DNA from 3 places in the Exiguobacterium sp. FSL W8-0210 genome. Region 2 is predicted to be linked to each of the others. Evidence: riboswitches for the same ligand, from Rfam matches in the RefSeq annotation. Region 2 holds a riboswitch; each other region holds the start of a gene.
The links. A riboswitch is a leader RNA that binds a small molecule or an ion and turns the genes downstream of it on or off. The one in region 2 is predicted to bind thiamine pyrophosphate.
Positions count from the first base shown of each region.

Region 1: linked by a shared signal. The riboswitch ahead of thiD (bifunctional hydroxymethylpyrimidine kinase/phosphomethylpyrimidine kinase) and the one ahead of thiT (energy-coupled thiamine transporter ThiT) in region 2 are both predicted to bind thiamine pyrophosphate.
Region 3: linked by a shared signal. The riboswitch ahead of MKY22_RS06340 (thiamine phosphate synthase) and the one ahead of thiT (energy-coupled thiamine transporter ThiT) in region 2 are both predicted to bind thiamine pyrophosphate.

Region 1 covers NZ_JBBOUK010000001.1:579,498-586,058, reverse strand. The annotation lists gene thiE (thiamine phosphate synthase) at 4-642, opposite strand; gene thiM (hydroxyethylthiazole kinase) at 632-1,399, opposite strand; gene thiD (bifunctional hydroxymethylpyrimidine kinase/phosphomethylpyrimidine kinase) at 1,380-2,183, opposite strand; TPP riboswitch at 2,300-2,410, opposite strand; gene MKY22_RS03035 (murein hydrolase activator EnvC family protein) at 2,474-3,751, opposite strand; gene MKY22_RS03030 (murein hydrolase activator EnvC family protein) at 3,954-5,399, opposite strand; gene MKY22_RS03025 (VOC family protein) at 5,663-6,073, shown strand; gene MKY22_RS03020 (type 1 glutamine amidotransferase domain-containing protein) at 6,121-6,561, opposite strand, start outside.
Region 2 covers NZ_JBBOUK010000001.1:1,958,839-1,965,399, reverse strand. The annotation lists gene rsmB (16S rRNA (cytosine(967)-C(5))-methyltransferase RsmB) at 1-150, shown strand, start outside; gene MKY22_RS10405 (Stp1/IreP family PP2C-type Ser/Thr phosphatase) at 169-903, shown strand; gene pknB (Stk1 family PASTA domain-containing Ser/Thr kinase) at 906-2,840, shown strand; gene rsgA (ribosome small subunit-dependent GTPase A) at 2,866-3,771, shown strand; gene rpe (ribulose-phosphate 3-epimerase) at 3,774-4,430, shown strand; TPP riboswitch at 4,453-4,562, shown strand; gene thiT (energy-coupled thiamine transporter ThiT) at 4,623-5,183, shown strand; gene MKY22_RS10380 (thiamine diphosphokinase) at 5,185-5,787, shown strand; gene MKY22_RS10375 (amino acid permease) at 5,842-6,561, opposite strand, start outside.
Region 3 covers NZ_JBBOUK010000001.1:1,230,214-1,236,774, forward strand. The annotation lists gene MKY22_RS06325 (MFS transporter) at 1-616, opposite strand, end outside; gene MKY22_RS06330 (OsmC family protein) at 806-1,231, shown strand; gene nagZ (beta-N-acetylhexosaminidase) at 1,228-2,448, shown strand; TPP riboswitch at 2,505-2,607, shown strand; gene MKY22_RS06340 (thiamine phosphate synthase) at 2,690-3,283, shown strand; gene MKY22_RS06345 (FAD-dependent oxidoreductase) at 3,280-4,224, shown strand; gene thiS (sulfur carrier protein ThiS) at 4,221-4,421, shown strand; gene MKY22_RS06355 (thiazole synthase) at 4,424-5,188, shown strand; gene MKY22_RS06360 (ThiF family adenylyltransferase) at 5,185-6,192, shown strand; gene MKY22_RS06365 (hypothetical protein) at 6,315-6,561, shown strand, end outside.

The DNA.
Region 1 (6,561 bases), 1.4 Mb from region 2:
GGATTATACCCTGTTCTGAAGTGATTGATGCCATTCTCGCACAGCATCTGTCATTTGCTGCGCAGCGAGTTGCCGATCTTCTTTAGCGAAAATTTCTGAGATGACGGCATACCCTTCTAGCGGGATAGGCAGAGAAGAGACATTCGTTGCTGTGATTCCACCAATACCGATTAGAGGTAATCGTACGGCTTCTCGAATTGCCTGAAGCATCGTGTGCGACATGGAATCAGCGTCCGCTTTGGATGACGTCGCAAATAGAGACCCCACGCCTAAATAAGATGCTCCGTCCCGTTCTGCTTCAATCGCTTGTGCAACGGTTGCTACTGACACACCGATCACGGCATCTGGTAAAAGGCGACGTGCTGCGATTAAAGGAATGTCTTCTTGTCCGATATGCAAACCAGCTCCGACGAGTAATGCGATATCGATCCGGTCATTGATGATCAAAGGAACGTCGTAGCGATCCGTGAGTGTTTTCAACCGAACTGCCTGATCGTAGAATTCCTTTCCTTGTGCTGTTTTTTCCCGTAATTGCACGATCGTCGCACCACCTAAAACAGCTTCCTCAACGACCGTCTCGATCGCGACTCCAGGATGGTACCGACGATCCGTCACTGCATAGATGGAGTAATCAATTGACACGTTCTGTCACCTCCACCAGATCTTGCACCGTCATGAGGCTGATGGCATTGAACAACTCTCGTTTAAAATCACCAAGACCTTGCGCGGAGGCTGCTTGTTCTCCTGCTTTTCCCATGACGAATGTCCCGTGGACAGCCGCCTCAAATGCCGTATATCCTGCACCGAGGAAGCTCGCAATCAAGGAGGCCGTCATGCAGCCCGTACCCGTGATGTCTCCCAAACGTGGTGTTCCTACATGTAATTCCATTTCACGCGTTCCATCCGTGATGTAGTCGTTCGGACCTGTCACGACGAGGACAGATTGGTGTTTGCGAGCGAATGCACGAATGCTTTCTCGATCCATCATTGCATCTCCCGCAGCATCGACTCCCTTAGTTCGCCCATCTTCCCCAAGTAACGTCTTGATTTCAGAAGCATTTCCTTTAATGACCGTACACCCGAGATCAATGAGTTCTTTAGAAAAGGCAGTACGTAATGTCGTTGCCCCTGCTCCAACTGGATCAAGAACGATTGGGACATTCAAACGTCCCGCTTCACGTGCTGCGAGTCGTTGAGCTGCTTGCATGTCTGCATCAATCGTACCAATGTTTAAGACAAGAGCTTGTGCGAGTCTAACCATCTCTTCTACTTCACGAATGTCTTCCGCCATGACGGGTGATGCTCCAACAGCGAGTGTGACGTTTGCGCAGTCGTTGATCGTCACCGTGTTCGTCAGATGGTGAATGAGTGGTTTGTGTTCAAGAATGGTCGTAAACATGTGTATCCCTCCAAAGTGAGTGAAAATGATGTGTCGGTCCAATACCTTGTCCGAGGGCAAATCCATGACGAATTGCCTCCGTGACATAGCTCTTTGCCTGTCTTACACTATCTGTTAAATCTTCTCCAAGCGCCATCCGCGCCGCAATCGCCGCAGATAAGGTACAACCAGTTCCATGAGTATGTTGATTGTCTAACCGTTCCGATGTGAAGCGGTGTTCCACTTCCCCATCAAACAACAAATCCGTCGCAGCTCCTGAGAGATGTCCACCTTTTAGTAATACTGCCCCTGTCTGTGTAGCCAATTGATGCATCGCCAGTCGCATTTCCTCTAGATTGGTCACTGATCGTCCTGTTAACCGCTCCGCTTCCGGTAAATTCGGTGTGACGAGTGTCGCAAGCGGCAGAAGTTCTGAAATCAATGCTTGTTCAGCTTCCGTCCGCAATAGGGCATGACCACCTTTAGCGACCATGACGGGATCTAATATGATAGGAACTGTCTGTTTGCGGAGATGTGTAGCAATGACACGAATCGTCTGCGCATTCGAGACCATCCCGATTTTGATCGCATCGACACGAATGTCTGAAAAAATCGACGTTAACTGGGCATCTACGATTTCTGGGGACAACTCTTCCACCGCTTGAACACCCAACGTATTTTGCGCCGTGACGGCTGTCAGGACGCTCATTCCATAAACCCCTAAAGCCGAAAAGGTTTTTAAATCTGCTTGAATCCCAGCTCCACCACCGGAGTCGGATCCTGCAATCGTCAGTACATGTTTCATGTTCTTTTCACCTTCCCATCGAGCAATGTAAGGGAGTCGTGACCGACAAAAAAAAGCGTCGACCGCTGTAAAAAAGCAGTCGACGCTATACGAAAGCGTTATACACGCATTCCGGTATCCGTTCGGCTCAACTTTCCTACGCTGGTATTATCCAGTTCAGGTAATAGGGTCGAAAACAGATTGGTTTTCCTCTCAGCCGGATTCCTCCAGCTCCCCTAGTTGCTCAAGTATTCGTTTCGCCTTAACTGTAGCATAGAGAAGAAAAAAAAACGAGCCGAAGCCCGTTTTGATTACAGATATGCTAATGGATTGACTGCATTTAGAGGAGAAGAGGCACTGTATTGATAGCCTCCGACATGTAGTTCGAAATGTAAGTGTGGTCCTGTTGAATTCCCTGTACTACCAAGTGTCCCGACTTGCTGACCTTGAGAGACCGTTTGTCCTGCACGAACCGATAATGAACTCATATGTGCGTAGACAGTCGTGTACACTTGTCCATCGAGGAAGTGAGAAATCATGACATGATTGCCGTAAGGTCCACCACCTGATGCTGTAATGACCGTTCCAGCTGCTGCAGCGACGATTGGAGATCCGACCGAACCACTGAAATCAACACCGTTGTGGAACGTATAACCGTTCGCGCCGCTTGCTGGTCCGAATCCTTGTGACACTCCACCAGAAGATGGTCGAACGAATTTCCCTCCACTCGAAACAACCGGCGGGACAACAGAATCAGTTGATTCCGAACTCTTACCTGCTTGTTTTGCTGCTTGAGCATTCGCTTTAGCGGCTTTTTCGGCTGCCGCTTTCTCCGCTGCTGCTTTTTCAGCCGCTGCTTTAGCAGCTGCCTTCGCTGCCGCAATTGCACGTTCTTGCGCTTCGAGAGTCGCTTGAAGTTCTTTTGCGTCTAACAGTTCTGTCGTGAACTTCGTCTTCCCTTTTCGTAATTTCTTCAGCGTGGCACTACGTTCTTTCATTTGAAGCTTTAACGCTTTCTTTTGTTCAAGCAATACTTTCTTTTCTTGCATTTGCTCCGCTTTTTTCTCAACGAGCGCTTGTTTTGCTTCTGCTAATTTTTGTTGCGTTGCGATGTAATCCGAAATCATTTTATCGTCTTGCTCAGCGATTTTTTTCCCCGCCATGACACGGCTGAATAAATCACCTAAATCCTTCGATCCAAAAATGACTTCTTCCCATTTAATCGAGTTTCCATCGTTCTCTTGGAAAACACGCAAACGATCACCGAGTAGTTCTTCCTGTTTCTGTAACATTTCTTCGTAACGGACGATGTCTACCTTTAACTCATCGATTCGAACGTTCAACTGTTCGATTTGTTTATTTTTTTCAGAGACTTGGAAAATCTTTTCGTTGATTGCTGCGTCAATTTGATTGATTTGACGTTGCTCTTTTGAGATTTTAGCTTCTTGTTTTTTGATCGCTTTTTCAAGTTTACGTTGTTCAGCGGCATTTTCAGCCTTTTTTTCTTTAATGGTCGCTGCTGCGATCGGTTGCGTTCCTGTTATAAGTAATGCTCCTAAAACAATGGTAGAAATTAGTTTTTTTAGCATATATCGTTTTCCTCACTTATGTTTTTTTCATATTTTATTATAGTATTCAAGTTTCTCTCATATCTGAAATAGATTATAGCACCGTAATCGTTTCAAAAAAATTTCATTTACATTTCAAATGAAAACGATTTTTTGTAATATATGATTTGTTTTTTGAAAATGACAAAAAAAGAACCGTTGCATATGCAACGATTCTTTACGATTAAAACATCGACATTGGATTGACTGAGTTAGCTGGACCTGTTGCACTGTAGCTGTATCCACCAACGTGAATTTCGAAGTGTAAGTGTGGACCTGTTGAGTTTCCTGTGCTACCACGTGTACCGATTTGTTGACCTTGGCTGACACGTTGACCTGCACTAGCGTTCAATGAACTCATATGTGCATAGACTGTCGTATATGTCTTCCCGTTCAATTGGTGAGCGATCATGATGTGATTTCCGTAAGGTCCGCCACCTGATGCTGTAATGACTGTACCAGTTGCAGCTGCCACGATTGGCGTGCCAACTGGACCACCGAAGTCAATCCCGTTATGGAACGTATAACCATTTTCTCCGCCTGCAGAACCATACCCTTGTGTCACAGCACCAGCAGTTGGATGAATGAAGAGTCCGCCTGATGATGGTGACGGTTTAGGTGTCGCTGGAGCTGACGGCGCTGGAGCTGGCGCAGTTGGTGCTGGTGTAGATGGTTTTGGTGCCGATTGTTTTGTCGAACCAGAAGGTTTTGCTGACTGCGCTGCCTTCTCTTGTGCTGCTTGCTGAGTTGCTGCTTCTTTAGCGGCTTGCTCTTCTGCTTCTTTTTGAGCTGCTGCTTGCGCTGCTTCAGCTTCTGCTCGTGCTTTTGCTTCACGTGCAGCTTGAGCTTGACGTTCTTTTTCGATTCGCGCTTCACGTTCACGCGCTGCTTTTTCAGCTGCAATCGCTTTTTCTTGAGCAATCAAAATTTGCTGGACTTCTTTTGCATCCATCAATTGTGTTTCGAACTTTTCTTTTTTCTTACGTAGTTCTTTTAAGCGTTTGTTCCGCTCTTTTAATTGTGATTCAAGATCCGCTTGTTGACGTTTTAATTCTTTTTTCTCAACGACCAACTGCGCTTTCTTTTCTTTTACTTCTTGCTGCGCATCCGCTAATTGCTTTTGCGTATTCTGGTAATCCGTGATCATTTTATCATCTTGTTTTGAAATGGATTTCCCTGCCATGACACGGCTTACGAGATCACCAACGTTTTTAGCACCAAAGATGACTTCTTCCCATTTAATTGAGTTTCCATCATTCTCTTGCATGACACGAAGACGATCACCGAGTAGTTTTTCTTGGCGTTTTAGTTTCGCTTTATATTTCTCAATTTCTTTTCCAAGTTCAACGATTTCACGTTCTGTTGCTTTGATTTGACGATCCTTTGTTTCGACAGCAAAGATTTTTTCGTTCAACGCTTCGTCTAGTCGATTGACTTCTTGTTGTGTTTTAGAGATTTTTTGACCTTCTTGATTAACAGAAGACTCTAAGTTTTTTTGCTTTTTAGCATTGTCTTGTTGCTGTTGTTCGTTTTTGGCTTTCTGTTCACTTAAATCGTCAGCTGCTGCAAAATGAGGTGCTGATGAAAGAACCAGTGCGGAAACGATGAGCGACGCGAACGTTTTTTTCATGTAGTATTCCCTCTTTTTCTGTAGTGTATGTTTTATGATTTATCGTAGAGTATTTAAGTTAAATTTAAATTCTGTAATAGTTTTTCTTTTTTATAAGAACGTTTTTGATTATAGCATTCATTCCTCTTCCATAATATTTCAGTGATATTTCATTTTAAATAAATCTTTCCTCTTCTATGTAATAGAAACATTTGGAAGGTAACTCATCGTTGCAACTTTGAAGTGTTTTTGGGAAACTGAAGCGAATAGAAGGAGGATATCATATGAAATTAGACCACACTGGAATTGCTGTTCGCGACATGCAGGAAGCCATTTCATTTTATACAAACGTACTTGGAGGAACTTTAACAAAAGAGTACTCGAATCCTGCGCCTGGTGTCGCTTCCAATATTGCGGTCATCGAGTTCGATGATGCGCACATCGAGTTGTTAACGCCAACAAGTCCGGGTAGTCCGATCGCACGTTTTTTAAAACAACGCGGGAAAGGTGTCCATCACATTGCTTATCGTGTAGAGGATTTAGATCAAGCGATTGAAGAAGCAAAACAACAAGGCTTAACATTTTTAGAAGATACGTATCGAACGACGCCGTTCGGGCGACGACTGATTTATATGAATCCCCGGCATTCACACGGCGTCATTACAGAACTCTGTGATTATCCAGAAAATCTATAAAAAATCAGCACTGCGATAGCGCAGTGCTGATTTTTCGTTTCATGGTATTAGCCGAGTTTAGCTACGATTTCCCGATTGAACGCAGGAATGTCATCTGGTTGACGACTTGAGACGAAATTATCGTCGACGACGACTTCTTCATCTGCAAAGTCCACACCAGCATTTTCTAAATCAATTCGAATTGATTTATAACCTGTCATTTTTCTTCCTTTGACGATTTTTGCATTAATCATCAATTGTGGTCCATGGCAGATCGAGAAAATCGGTTTTTTCGACATATCGAATTCTTCGACGAATGAGACGAAACGCTCATCTTCTCGAAGTAAATCTGGTGAAAATCCGCCTGGAATCAGGAGAGCATCGTAGTCTGCTGCTGAAGTCTCATCAATCGAGAGATCAACGGTTACTTTTGCCTCTTCCTGCTTCCCAACGAGTTCTGCACCTTTTTTGGCACCAATGACCGTGATCTCGTGCCCTGCTTCTTTTAA
Region 2 (6,561 bases):
CAAGGGTTCGATTTTGACACATCCTTTGCGGCACGCATGCCAGAATCCGTGCGACATCTGATTGGGGATCGAGCAGAACTCAAGTTGTTACCGACGACAGTCGGAACGGATGGCTTCTATATTGCCGCGTTTAAAAAACGAGAAGATTGACACGAACGGAGGACTGTCATGGAGTTAGCTCACCTTTCGACTACTGGGAAAGTCAGGACTAAAAATGAGGATACGGTATTACTCGTCGGGAACGCTGAACGTGGTCTTGCCGTCGTTGCGGACGGTATGGGAGGTCATGCTGCTGGCGATATCGCAAGTGCAATTGTTCGCGAGGTATTTGAAGCATCCTTTTCACTCATGCCAAATCGTCCGATGGAATTGTCTGAATGGATAGAACAACGTGTAGCCGAGGCAAATGCCCGGATTCTTCAGTTTTCAAAAGAAGAGCAACTTGCCATCGTCGGAACGACCATTGCCTGCGTATGCTGGGTCGAGGAGTTGCTCGTCATCGGTCATGTTGGGGATAGCAGAGTCTATGCCCTTGAAGGTACGGCGTTAAAACAATTGACGGATGATCATTCTTACGTCAACATGTTACGACAAATGGGGGAACTTTCGGATGAGGAAGTCGAAAATCATCCACGTAAGAATGTCATCACACGGTCGGTCGGCTCGAACGAAACAGTCGAAGTCGACATTCAAGTCAGAGATGCTCCAGACTATGACCTCGTCCTCGTCTGTAGTGACGGGTTGACCGATGAAGTGCCAGATGATGTCATCGAACAGATCATCTTACAGGATGAGCCGCTTGATGAGATCGTTGGACGATTGGTGAAAGAAGCGAATGCTCGAGGAGGCGCGGATAACATTACGATTGCCGCCATCCGGTTCAAAGAAAGAAAGAGGGTCTGAATATGCGATACGGAGATCGATTAAATGACCGCTACCGCATAGAACGGCTAGTTGGAAGTGGCGGGATGGCGAATGTCTATCAAGCCTATGATGAGATTTTAAAGCGTCATGTTGCCATTAAGATTTTACGGACTGAATTTTCGCATGACGAACAGTTCATTCGTCGATTCGAACGTGAAGCGCATGCTGCTACCAGCTTGAATCATCCAAACATCGTTGCCGTCTATGATGTAGGCGAAGAAGATGCCATCTATTACATCGTCATGGAGTATATCGATGGTATGACATTAAAAACATTTTGTGAAAATCAAGCATTACCTGTGCCGCAGGCCGTCGATATCATCGCTCAAATTTGTGATGCGATTGATCACGCCCATGCACACCGGATCATCCATCGCGATATCAAACCGCAAAACATGTTGATTCGAGAAGATGGTACCGTCAAAGTAACGGATTTCGGAATCGCTGTGGCGATGTCGAATGCGACGCTGACGCATACGATGTCCGTTCTTGGGTCCGTGCATTACTTTTCACCGGAACAAGCAAAAGGTAAATTTGCGGATGAGAAGTCGGATATCTATTCGCTTGGTGCTGTCTTATACGAACTCGTCACAGGACAAGTCCCGTTCGAAGGTGATTCACCGGTTGCGATCGCTTTAAAGCATCTGCAAGATACACCGCGTCGCCCATCCGTCTTGAATCCGAAAGTGCCGCAAGCACTCGAGAACTGTATCATGCAGGCGCTCGCGAAAGCACCGCATGACCGTCAACAGTCCGTCGCAGCCTTTAAGGCAGATATGGTGACGGCGTTGTCTGACGAACGGGCAAGTGAAAGCATCCGAGGTGCAGAAGAGGATGAGATGGAAAAGACAATGGTTTTATTACCTGTCCAAGTGCCAGAAGAATCAAAAGCGGAACTAGAATCACCCGCCGTCGCAACTGTTCAACCGAAAACACCGGAAAAGAAAAAGAAAAAACGCTGGTGGATCATCCTCTTGTTACTCCTTTTACTGGGTGGGGCGGCTACGACGTTCGCGATGTGGCCGGATCCAACGGTCACCGTACCATCTGTCGTCAAGACGGATGGAGACGATGCGGAAACGAAGCTTGAGAAACTTGGATTTGTCGTCGAGACAACGGAACGGAGTAGCGATACGGTCGAAGAAGGCGATGTCATCAGTCAAACGCCTCGTGAAAAAGCACAGGTCAAGAAGGGCTCGACAGTCAATTTGGTCGTTTCTACTGGTAGCGCTCCGGTTGAGGTATCGGATGTGACGGATGAAGCTGAAAAAGAAGCAATTGCAACGCTAAAAGAAGCAGGATTCGCAAAAGTCGAAGTCGAGCGAGAGAAGTCGGATGAAATCGCGCGAGGAAATGTGATCCGGCAATCGATCTCTGCTGGAACGGAGGTCATTGCGAAAGAACAAACGATTACGATTACTGTATCTGAGGGGACGTCTTCTTTCGAGTTGAAGGATTTGACGAATTTATCGAGTGATGAAGCAAAAGCTTATCTCGATAAAGTAGGATTAGACGGAACGTTCGAACAAGAATTTTCTAGCGATGTCAAACTCGATCAAGTCATCCGTCAATTCCCACAAGCTGGCGCACAAGTCGAGCCGAACGACTCCGTGACGGTCTTCATCTCTAAAGGTGAGGAAGAAAAAACAGTGACGGCGACGTTCCCTGAAAAGGTCGTCTATGATGCTGTTAGTGAAGATGAAGAAGAGGCTCCGCCGAAACAAGTCATCCGAATCGAGACGGAAGACGCGAAAGGGAAGCGGACCGTCATCGAGGAATCAATTGATCAAGATGAGACATTCGACGTGCCATTAACGATTGATCCGGGAGAAGAAGGCAAAATTACGATCTATAAAGACGATACGGTGTATCGTTCAAAAACCATCACGTACAATCAAGCAAAAGACGCACAATGAATGTGATAAAAAAGGAGTGCATAGGATGACGGAACAACGCATCGAAGAGAATCGAGAAGGAACGATCATACGCCTGCAGGGCGGCTTTTATGATGTCATGACACCAGAAGGAGAAGTTCGTTCACGAGCAAGAGGAAATTTCCGAAAACGCGGCATCAGTCCAGTCGTCGGAGATGAAGTCGTGCTTCATATCGAAAGTGAGACCGGGTACATTCTCGAAGTGAAGGAGCGGGACAACTTTTTAGTACGCCCTCCAGTCGCGAATATCGACCAGGCATTGCTCGTCGTCTCGGCGGCAGAACCTGATTTTTCAGCGCACTTGCTCGACCGATTTCTCGTTTTGATCGAAGCGAAGGAAATTCAACCCGTCATCCTGTTGACGAAGATGGATTTGCTGGACGATGTTAAAGGACCGGCTGTCCGAGACGCCATTGCCGCTTACCGGAAGATTGGGTATACGGTCATCGAGACATCAAGTGAGACGTTGGCAGGTGTTGAGCAAGTCCGTCCGTTACTTGCTGGAAAAACGAGCGTTCTCGCCGGACAATCCGGTGTCGGGAAAAGTTCATTGCTCAATGCACTGGAACCCTCTCTTGATTTAGAAACAAGTGCGATCTCGAAATCACTCGGACGCGGACGTCATACGACGCGCCACGTCACATTGATGCCGCTTGCCGAAGGATTGATTGCCGATACGCCAGGTTTCTCGAACCTCGATTTTCCGTATGATATGGAAATCGAGGATGTACGGTGGAGTTTCCCTGAATTCGTGGCTGTACAAGATGATTGCAAATACCGAGGTTGCTTGCATTTGAATGAACCCGGTTGTGCCGTCAAGGAAGCCGTCGAAGCCCAAGAAATCATGTCCTCTCGTTATGAGAACTATGGTATGTTTATAGACGAAATCAAGAATCGAGCCCGGAGGTATTGAAGATGATTAAAATTGCACCATCTATCTTATCAGCAGATTTTGCGAATCTCGAACGCGATGTTAAAGCAGTCGAAGCAGCAGGCGCGGACTATATCCATTTTGATGTCATGGACGGTCAGTTCGTACCGAACATCTCATTTGGATTACCTGTGCTTAGCAGCTTACGTCAAAAGACGGATATGATTCTCGATGTCCATTTGATGATTGACCAGCCAGAACGTTTCGTCGAGGATTTCGTCAAAGCAGGGGCGGACATCGTGACGTTCCACGTCGAAGCGACGAATCATGTCCATCGTGTCTTGCAACAAATCAAAGCAGCGGGCGCAAAGGCAGGAGTCGTCTTGAATCCCCATACGCCATTATCAACGATTGAACACGTCCTTGAGGATGTCGATATGGTTTTATTGATGACGGTCAATCCGGGCTTCGGCGGACAAGCCTTCATCGAGCGTGTCATGCCGAAACTCGCAGCACTTGCGCAAATGAAAGCAGATCGTGGTCTGACATTTGAAATCGAGATTGACGGTGGCGTCAATCCGGAAACGGCAAAGCTTTGCATCGATAACGGTGCGAACGTTCTCGTCGCAGGATCAGCAATCTACAATGCACCAGATTATGCGGAAGCGATCACTAGCATTCGTCAAGGGGCTGCCGTATAATAAGAACGAGAAAACGAAATATGATGACCGCAAGGGGTGTCGCTTGAAAAGCGGCTGAGAGGAGTCTTTTAGACTTTAACCCTTCGAACCTGTTCCGTTCAAACGGACGTAGGGATGTGGCGCACGCAGGCAGTACGGCGTTCGTCGTACTGCCTTTTTGCGTCCTCTCGTACAATGAAGGAGGAAAATAGCATGAAACGGTTACAAGTGATGATGGAAATTGCCATCTTCGCCAGTCTCGGAGTCGTCTTTGATTTACTGATTCCATTCAAAATGCCACAAGGAGGCTCAATCAGCTTAGCGATGTTACCGATCTTCGTCATGGCATTTCGCCACGGTGTCGTCGGAGGGGTCGTCACGGGAGCGCTTGTGGGTACGATTCAATTGATGTTCGCTCCACAAGTCTTGACGATTGTTCAACCGATGCTTGACTATACGATTGCGTATGGTGTCGTCGGATTAAGTGGTCTGTTCGCGCGTCAAGTCAGACTAGCCGCGCGCAATGGACAAAAGAAAAGCTTGATGGCGTTCGTTCTCCTGGCGACGTTATTAGGCGCAGGACTCCGCTATATCTGTCATGTCATCAGTGGAATCGTCTTTTTTGCCGAGTATGCCGAAGGTCCAGTCGTACCGTATTCATTGATTTATAACGCGACATACATGGTACCGTCTTACGTTCTTTGTGGTGTCGTTGCGGGTCTTTTATTTACGACTGCGCCACGCTTACTCCGTTATTCGGCACGAGGTGTCTGAGATGCGGGCGATTCTCGTCTGTGCCGGTCCGCGAGAAGAAGCGCCGGATTTACGGACGTTTTGTCAGCCAGGTGACTTTATCGTCGGTGTCGACGGTGGTGTTCAGACGATTGAATCGTTTGGGCTGACATGCGACCTGACGATTGGTGATTTTGATTCTCTTGGTTATGTACCAGAAGGGGCAATCGTTCATCCGGCCGAGAAAGATGAAACGGATCTCGAACTGGCACTTCGTACAGTCTCAGAGAAGAAACAGTTTGAGGATACCTTCATTATCGGGGCGACAGGTGGGCGGCTCGACATGACCGTCCAAAATGTATATCTATTGAAGCGATACCCAGAGGCACGACTCGTGACGAAACGAGAAGAGGTACGATACTTGGCTGAGGGAACGTATGCAGTCGAAGCAGGGAGCTATCATTATCTTTCGTTCATTCCACTCGTACCATCGACTTTAAGCTTATCCGGAGTCAAATATCCACTTGATGCACATCCAGTACCGGTCGGAGGTTCCTTGACCGTCAGTAATGAATGGTGTGCGTCAGAAGCGAAGGTAGAGCTCCATCATGGAGAACTATTGATGATGCGGACGCTTAAGGAATAGCACAATCATAGGAAAGAGGCCGTGGATGACTCCGCGGCCTCTTTTTAGATGAAATTATTCTTCGAGTTGAGAAGGGGCGACACGGATGTCGCTTTGAGCGGATAGATGTTTTCCTTTGACGAAGAGATGATAACTTCCCCACATGACAAGGAAGAAAGGAACACCGATGTATAGAGCGATTCGTTGATCCGCTTGAAACGCAAGACTGACGAGGACGACGACGTTAAGTGTCAACGAAATCAGTGGTAACACCGGATAGAGTGGTGTCTTGAATTTCAGTTCGGATACATCGTGTCCGTTTCGGACGAACTGACGACGAAATGCAAGCTGCGAAGCAGAGATTGAAATCCAGCCGACTTGAGCCCCGAGTCCGGCTAAGGACAAGAGCCAAATGAAGACGGTATCTTCTGCAAAAAATGCGGTCAGAAGCGATAACATCGCGAACATCATCGTAAAGAGCAACGCCCGCATCGGCACACCACGTGCATTGACGTAAGATAATTTCTTTGAAATCATCCCTTCTTGCGCCATTGCCCATAACATCCGAGTCGCCGCATATAATCCGGAGTTTCCGACGGACAATAGTGCCGTCAAGACGACGATGTTCATCAAATCAGCAGCGTACGGAATACCGATCGCATCAAAGACCATGATGAACGGACTGCTGACTCCGCCAGCTGATTCATACGGAATTAATGCACCAACGATCGTAATCGATAAGACGAAGAAGATGAACGTCCGCCAGACTGTATTGCGGATGGCTTTTGGAATCGA
Region 3 (6,561 bases), 730 kb from region 2:
GCAATCCAAGCTGCTCCTTGATTGAACCGGAGCCCGTCGATTGCTGGACGGGAACGATCTTCCACACAGCGAGGAACGCAATCATTCCCATGACGGTCGTCAGCCAAAACGTGGCTGCGAAGCCAGCGTGTTGACCGATGAACGTACCGATCGGAACACCAAGGACGTTCGCGAGTGTAAAACCACCGAAAATGAACGAAACGGCGACACCGCGCTTCGCAACAGGTACGCCATCGCTTGCGACGACCATTGCGAGCGAGATCAAGACACCGGTCAGGATGGCTGTCAGGATGCGGGTGGCGAGCAATACTTCGTAACTTGGAGCAAAACTACTGGCAAGGTTCAGTAAGACCCAAACGAGTAACAGACGTAGAATCAGGCGACGCCGTTCCAAGTGACCGGTCAGCGACATGACAATCGGTGTACCAATCGCAAAGGAGATGGCAAATGCCGAGACGAGCGTACCGGCTGTTGCGATCGTGATATCAAGGGCTGAGGAGATTTCAGCGAGGATCCCGACGATGACGAATTCGCTTGTTCCGAGAACGAACGTCAGGAGCGACAACGTGGCGATCAACAGCCAATCGCGTCGACTTAAACGAGTAGTAGGTGACATGGATGATTCCTCAATTCTGGCGCTTGCGCGCGAAACTATGAGTAACAGGATAGCATGAAACGATTTCGTCGGGTATCGCAAAGCGAGAATTCGGGAAAAGAACCATTATTCGAAATAGCGTGAGAATTTCCAGGCTTGCTGTTTTTGCGTATACTACAGATGAAGACTACTGACAAAGGAGTGGAAACGATGCAAGCGACAGTGACATGGAACAAACAGATGGGCTTTAGTGGACAGACGGAATCAGGGCATCATCTGGCGATGGACGCAGCACCCGAAAACGGTGGTGAAAACCAAGCACCACGACCGACCGAACTCTTGCTACATGCCGTTGCCGGCTGTACTGGAATTGATATCGTCTCGATTTTAGAGAAGATGCGCTTGACGATCACCCATTTCGAAATGGATATCGAAGGAGAACGGGCAGAGGACCATCCGCGGCGTTTTACGTCGATCTCGATTCATTACCGGCTCGAAGGTGATCTCCCGGAAGATAAGGTCCGTCGCGCCATCTCGTTATCAAAGGATAAATATTGTTCGGTCTCGCAATCCCTGAACGCTGAGATTTCCGTCTATTATTCGATCAATGGTGTGCGAAGCGAGGATCCTTTGTGAAGAAAACCGTACTAATCGGTTGTCTGTTGCTTGCAGGGTGTGCGCAGGAGACGACGGAACCAACGAAACCATCACAACCAGCAACGAAGCAACCGACGGAGGCGAAGAAACCAAAGCCTGAGCCGACAAAGGAAGCACAACAACAAGCACGATTAAAGCATCAACTTAAAGCGATGTCGACGTCAGAAAAGATCGATCAACTGCTCTACATCGGAGTCGCCGGCACGGAACTTTCAGCAGCTGACCGGAAATTGTTACAGACGCATGCGATTGGCGGGGTCTTATTGCTCGGCGGAAACATTACGTCGGAAGAGCAACTCTTGACGTTCACGCGTGCGATTCAAGAGACGAACCAAAAACCGTATGCCTTCGTCGGGATTGATGAAGAAGGCGGACGCGTCAGCCGGGTACCGGATCAACGATTACGTTTACCGACGAGTCAACGGATGGCGCAAGGAGCAGATGAAGTGAAAATGGAAGACGTCGGACGTACGCTCGGACATTTGTCACGTTTTTATGGCTTCAACATGGACTTCGCGCCGGTCCTTGACGTCAACAGTAATCCGAACAATCCGATCATCGGCGACCGTGCGTTAAGTGCTGATCCGAAGACCGTCGCGACGCTTGGTACGGCCCTGATGCACGGGATGCAGGAGACGGGAACGATTCCAGTCGTCAAACATTTTCCCGGTCACGGCAATACGAGTGTTGATTCCCATGTCGGGCTACCGAAAGTGACGGCATCAAAGGAAGAATTGAAGCGGACGGAACTGTTACCGTTTAAAGAAGCGATTCAAGAGGGCGCCGAGATGGTGATGGTTGCCCATATTCTCTATCCCGCGTATGACAATCAGCATCCATCCTCGCTCTCAAAGCCGATCTTGACTGACCTCTTGCGTCAGCAACTCGGATTCAACGGTGTCATCATCACGGATGATCTCGTCATGGGAGCGATCACGAAACAATATGGTCTCGCGGAAGCGGCACGTCAGTCGCTCGTCAACGGAGCTGATATGGCAATGTTTTCAGAGGCAGGTGCTTACACAAAGGTCCATGCCGAAGTGATGCAAGCCGTCAAAGACAAAACGCTGACGCCGGAGATGCTCGACGCTAAAGTAATGCGCATCCTGAAGCTAAAGCAGACGTATGCCGACAGCCAAGAGCAACAGCGACCGACGAAATCGGAGCTGATTCAGCAAGTGGAAGCGCTCAACTAGGACTAGCGAAGCAAAGCGACTCATGCTAGACTAATGGGGCAAGCCAATTAAACACGAAAAGACACTAGGGGAGTCTCCCAGCAGACTGAGACGGAAGTATCCGGACCCTTTGAACCTGATCTAGTTCGTACTAGCGGAGGGAAGTGGCTCGAAACCCTAGATATCCTTAGCGCTTCAGCGCATTTTCGGACCACTCCTTTCAACATCGGGAGTGGTCCTTTTTCGTATGGAAAGGAAGAACATGATGCGTTTACATCTGATTTCGACGGGATCCATTAATCCGCTTGACGAAATAAAGACCTTTCAATCCCTTCAACCCTATACGAATCAGCTGCATCTACGTGAACCGAACTTATCGGCGGCAGAATTACTTGATCTGATTGAAGCACTCCTTGGGCATGGTTATTCGCCTGAACAGTTAACGGTTCATGACCGGGTCGACGTCGCCCATGTCGCCGGCATCGGTGTGCAGCTGACGCGCCGTTCCTTGCGTGTCCGCGATGTGCGACGTCATTTTCCGAATCTCGTCATCGGGAAATCGGTCCATTCACTAGCAGAGGCACTGGCAGCAGAAGCGGAAGGAGCCGACCGACTGCTGTACGGTCATATTTATCCGACAGCGTCGAAGCCGGACATGCCACCACGAGGTATTGACGCCTTGAAGCAAGTCGTCACCTTCACGACGAAACCAGTCATTGCAATTGGCGGGATCACACCAGAACGCATGCCTGAAATCGTAGCGACCGGTGTAACCGGAATCGCCGTCTTATCGGGTATTCTCGGTCAATCGGATCCACTCGCCGCCGTCAAGCATTATCAGGGGGTACGGGTATGACGAATCACATCATCATCGGCGGTGGAGTCATCGGTTTGACGCTTGCTTACGGTCTCGCCTGTCAGAATGAATCCGTCGTCGTCTTAGAACGCGGAGCAGGTGGACAAGGAACGAGTCGCGCGGCTGCCGGGATGCTTGCGACGGACATCGAGCTCAGAGAGGAATTGCATGCACTTGCCGCGCGAAGTCGTCGTCTGTATCCGTTGCTTGCTCGTCGCCTCGAGCGAGAGACTGGCATCGATTGTGGGTACCGGGAACAACCGTTTTTGTTAAAGCGTAAAGGACGCGAGCATCTGTTTCCAATGGTCGGTCAAATCGATCCACGACGACTGACGACTGCATTGATGTATGCCTTACACGCACGTGGTATATCGATTGAAGAACAGGTAGATGTCACACGCATCGAAGAGAGCGATGACTTCATCAGGGTCGAGTCGAATGCGGGAACGTGGACCGGACGAACGGTGACGGTCGCTGCCGGACGCGGGTCGCAAGCCTTGCTCGATACAGCTGGTATTTCGATTGCGACATATGGAGTCAAAGGAGAATGTCTCGCCGTCCGTCTCGCGGGTCAGCCGTTACGCTCGATCCTGTTTGACGACGCCGTCTACCTCGTTCCGAAAGCAGACGGTCGGATTTTGATCGGTGCGACCGAACTGCCGCACGACGAGACGGTCGGTGTCAGTGTCGCAGGGGTCACGTCGTTGCTTCAAGCAGCAGAACGACTGTATCCACCGATTCGTGACGCGGTCATCGAAGAAGTCTGGTCCGGTGTACGGCCACAAACGGTGTCCGGCTTGCCATATATCGGAGTCGCCGATTCATCCCGTCGGATCTTCCTAGCGACGGGGCATCATCGGCATGGCATATTACTCGCACCGGCGACAGCGGAAGTCTTGGTAAATACATTACGGTTGATTCAGAAGGAGGAAGTCCGATGAACATTACGATTAACGGCAATGACCACACGATCGATCAGATTGAAACGATCGAGGACATGCTCACGCAACTCGGCTTAGGGGAAAAGCTCGTCATCGTCGAACAGAATCGACAAATCATCGATCGCATGGCGTACGGTCAGACAGTCGTTCGGGACAATGACACATTTGAAATCGTTCATTTCGTAGGAGGAGGATAAACATGCTGAAAATTGGAGAAAAGACATTTGAATCACGGTTATTGCTCGGAACAGGGAAATATACGGATGCTACCGTACAGCAAGAAGCAATCGATGCGTCTGCTTCACAAATCTTGACGTTCGCCGTCCGTCGGCTCGACATCTTCGACAAACAACAAGCGAATTTCTTGGAGTCGCTTGATTTAGCGAAGTACGATTTACTGCCGAACACGGCCGGTGCTAAGACGGCGGAGGAAGCTGTTCGGTTAGCAAAGCTTGCGCGGGCATCCGGTATGTGTGACATGGTGAAGGTCGAAGTGATCGGTTGCGATAAGACGTTACTACCGGACCCAATCGAGACGTTACGGGCTTCTGAAGAATTACTCAAAGAAGGCTTCATCGTCTTACCGTATACGTCAGACGATGTCGTGCTCGCACGACGACTCGAGGAAATCGGTTGTCACGCCATCATGCCGGCTGCATCACCAATCGGTTCCGGACAAGGTATCCTCAATCCGCTCCACTTGCGATTTATCATCGAGCAGACGACGGTCCCGGTCATCGTCGACGCCGGGATCGGTTCACCGACCGACGTCGCCTATGCGATGGAACTGGGTGCGGATGGTGTCTTATTGAACTCAGCTGTCGCCCATGCCCAAGATCCGGTCAAGATGGCGCGTGCGATGCGACTAGCTGTCGAAGCAGGGCGCCTCGGTTACGAAGCGGGACGTATCGAGAAGAAACAGTATGCGGTCGCGAGTAGTCCAACGAGTGGATTGATTCGATGAACCGTTACTCACGGCAAACTCGATTTCAACCGATCGGGGAAGCGGGACAAGCACGCTTGGCATCAGCGAAGGTGCTGATCATCGGCATGGGAGCGCTCGGAACGGCGTCGGCAGAGCAACTCGTCCGCGCCGGTGTCGGTGTCGTCCGAATCGTCGACCGCGATTATGTCGAGTGGAGTAATCTACAACGACAACAGCTTTATACCGAGGACGATGCGCGTCACATCGTACCAAAAGCGATTGCCGCAAAAGCACGGCTTGAAGCGATTAATTCGACGGTGACGATCGAAGCGCATGTAGTAGACGTCGACCGGGCAGCGCTGACGTGGCTTCTCGATGATATCGATTTGATCATCGACGCAACGGACAATTTCGATATTCGCTTGATAATGAACGACATGGCGTTGATGCGTTCGATTCCGTGGATTTATGGTGGCTGCGTCGGCAGTTATGGGATCACGTTCACCGTCCGTCCCGGAGAGACGCCGTGTCTGCATTGTCTACTCGATCAATTACCACGGGATCAGGAGACGTGTGATACGGCGGGGATCATCGGACCAGCTGTACAGATGGTCGCTTCCTTGCAGGTGACGGAAGCGTTGAAGTGGTTGAGCGGAAAGACGGACGCCATGCGGACGCGCTTGCTAGCGTTTGATGTCTGGTCGAATACGTTTCAACAAATTAACGTCCAGTCACTGAAGCAAACGGAGTGCCCGTCGTGCGGCATCGAACCGTCCTACCCTTACTTATCGGATCAAACGGTTCATTTCACGGCACTGTGTGGTCGGGATGCCGTTCAAATCCGGGGAGACGGACAGCGGGATCTGGAACAGTTGAAACAACGTCTCCAGCCGGTCGCTGCGATTTCCGCTCATAATCCATATTTGCTGGCGTTTACGACGGACGAACATCGGATGGTTGCTTTCCGAGATGGACGCGTTCTGATTCATGGCGAGGCGGATCTCGTCAAAGCGAAGCGACTCTATCATGCCTATTTCGGCTAACGTTCACAAAACATTAAAAACTAATTTTAAATATATATGTTTTAAATGTTTGAAAAACAGGTAAATAAGACTTCAGACATAAATCGGTCTACAAGTTTTGAACGTGAAGAGGAGTGATTCAGATGAAACAAGAATTCGATCCAATCAAGGATCAAGCACAGACGGAAGACGCCCAAGCAGTTGTTCAGCAAGCCAACTGGAATCCGGACCGGTACCGGACGAACTTGAACCCATTCTATCTGTCACCTTGTAGTGTCGAACGTAGAGAAGACGTGCATCAGGATGCATCGAAAATTCTCGAAGTCGAGACGTCGTCGCCCCTCCAACAACTTTTTGAACACAATCAAGCAACGCATAAATCAGAACAAT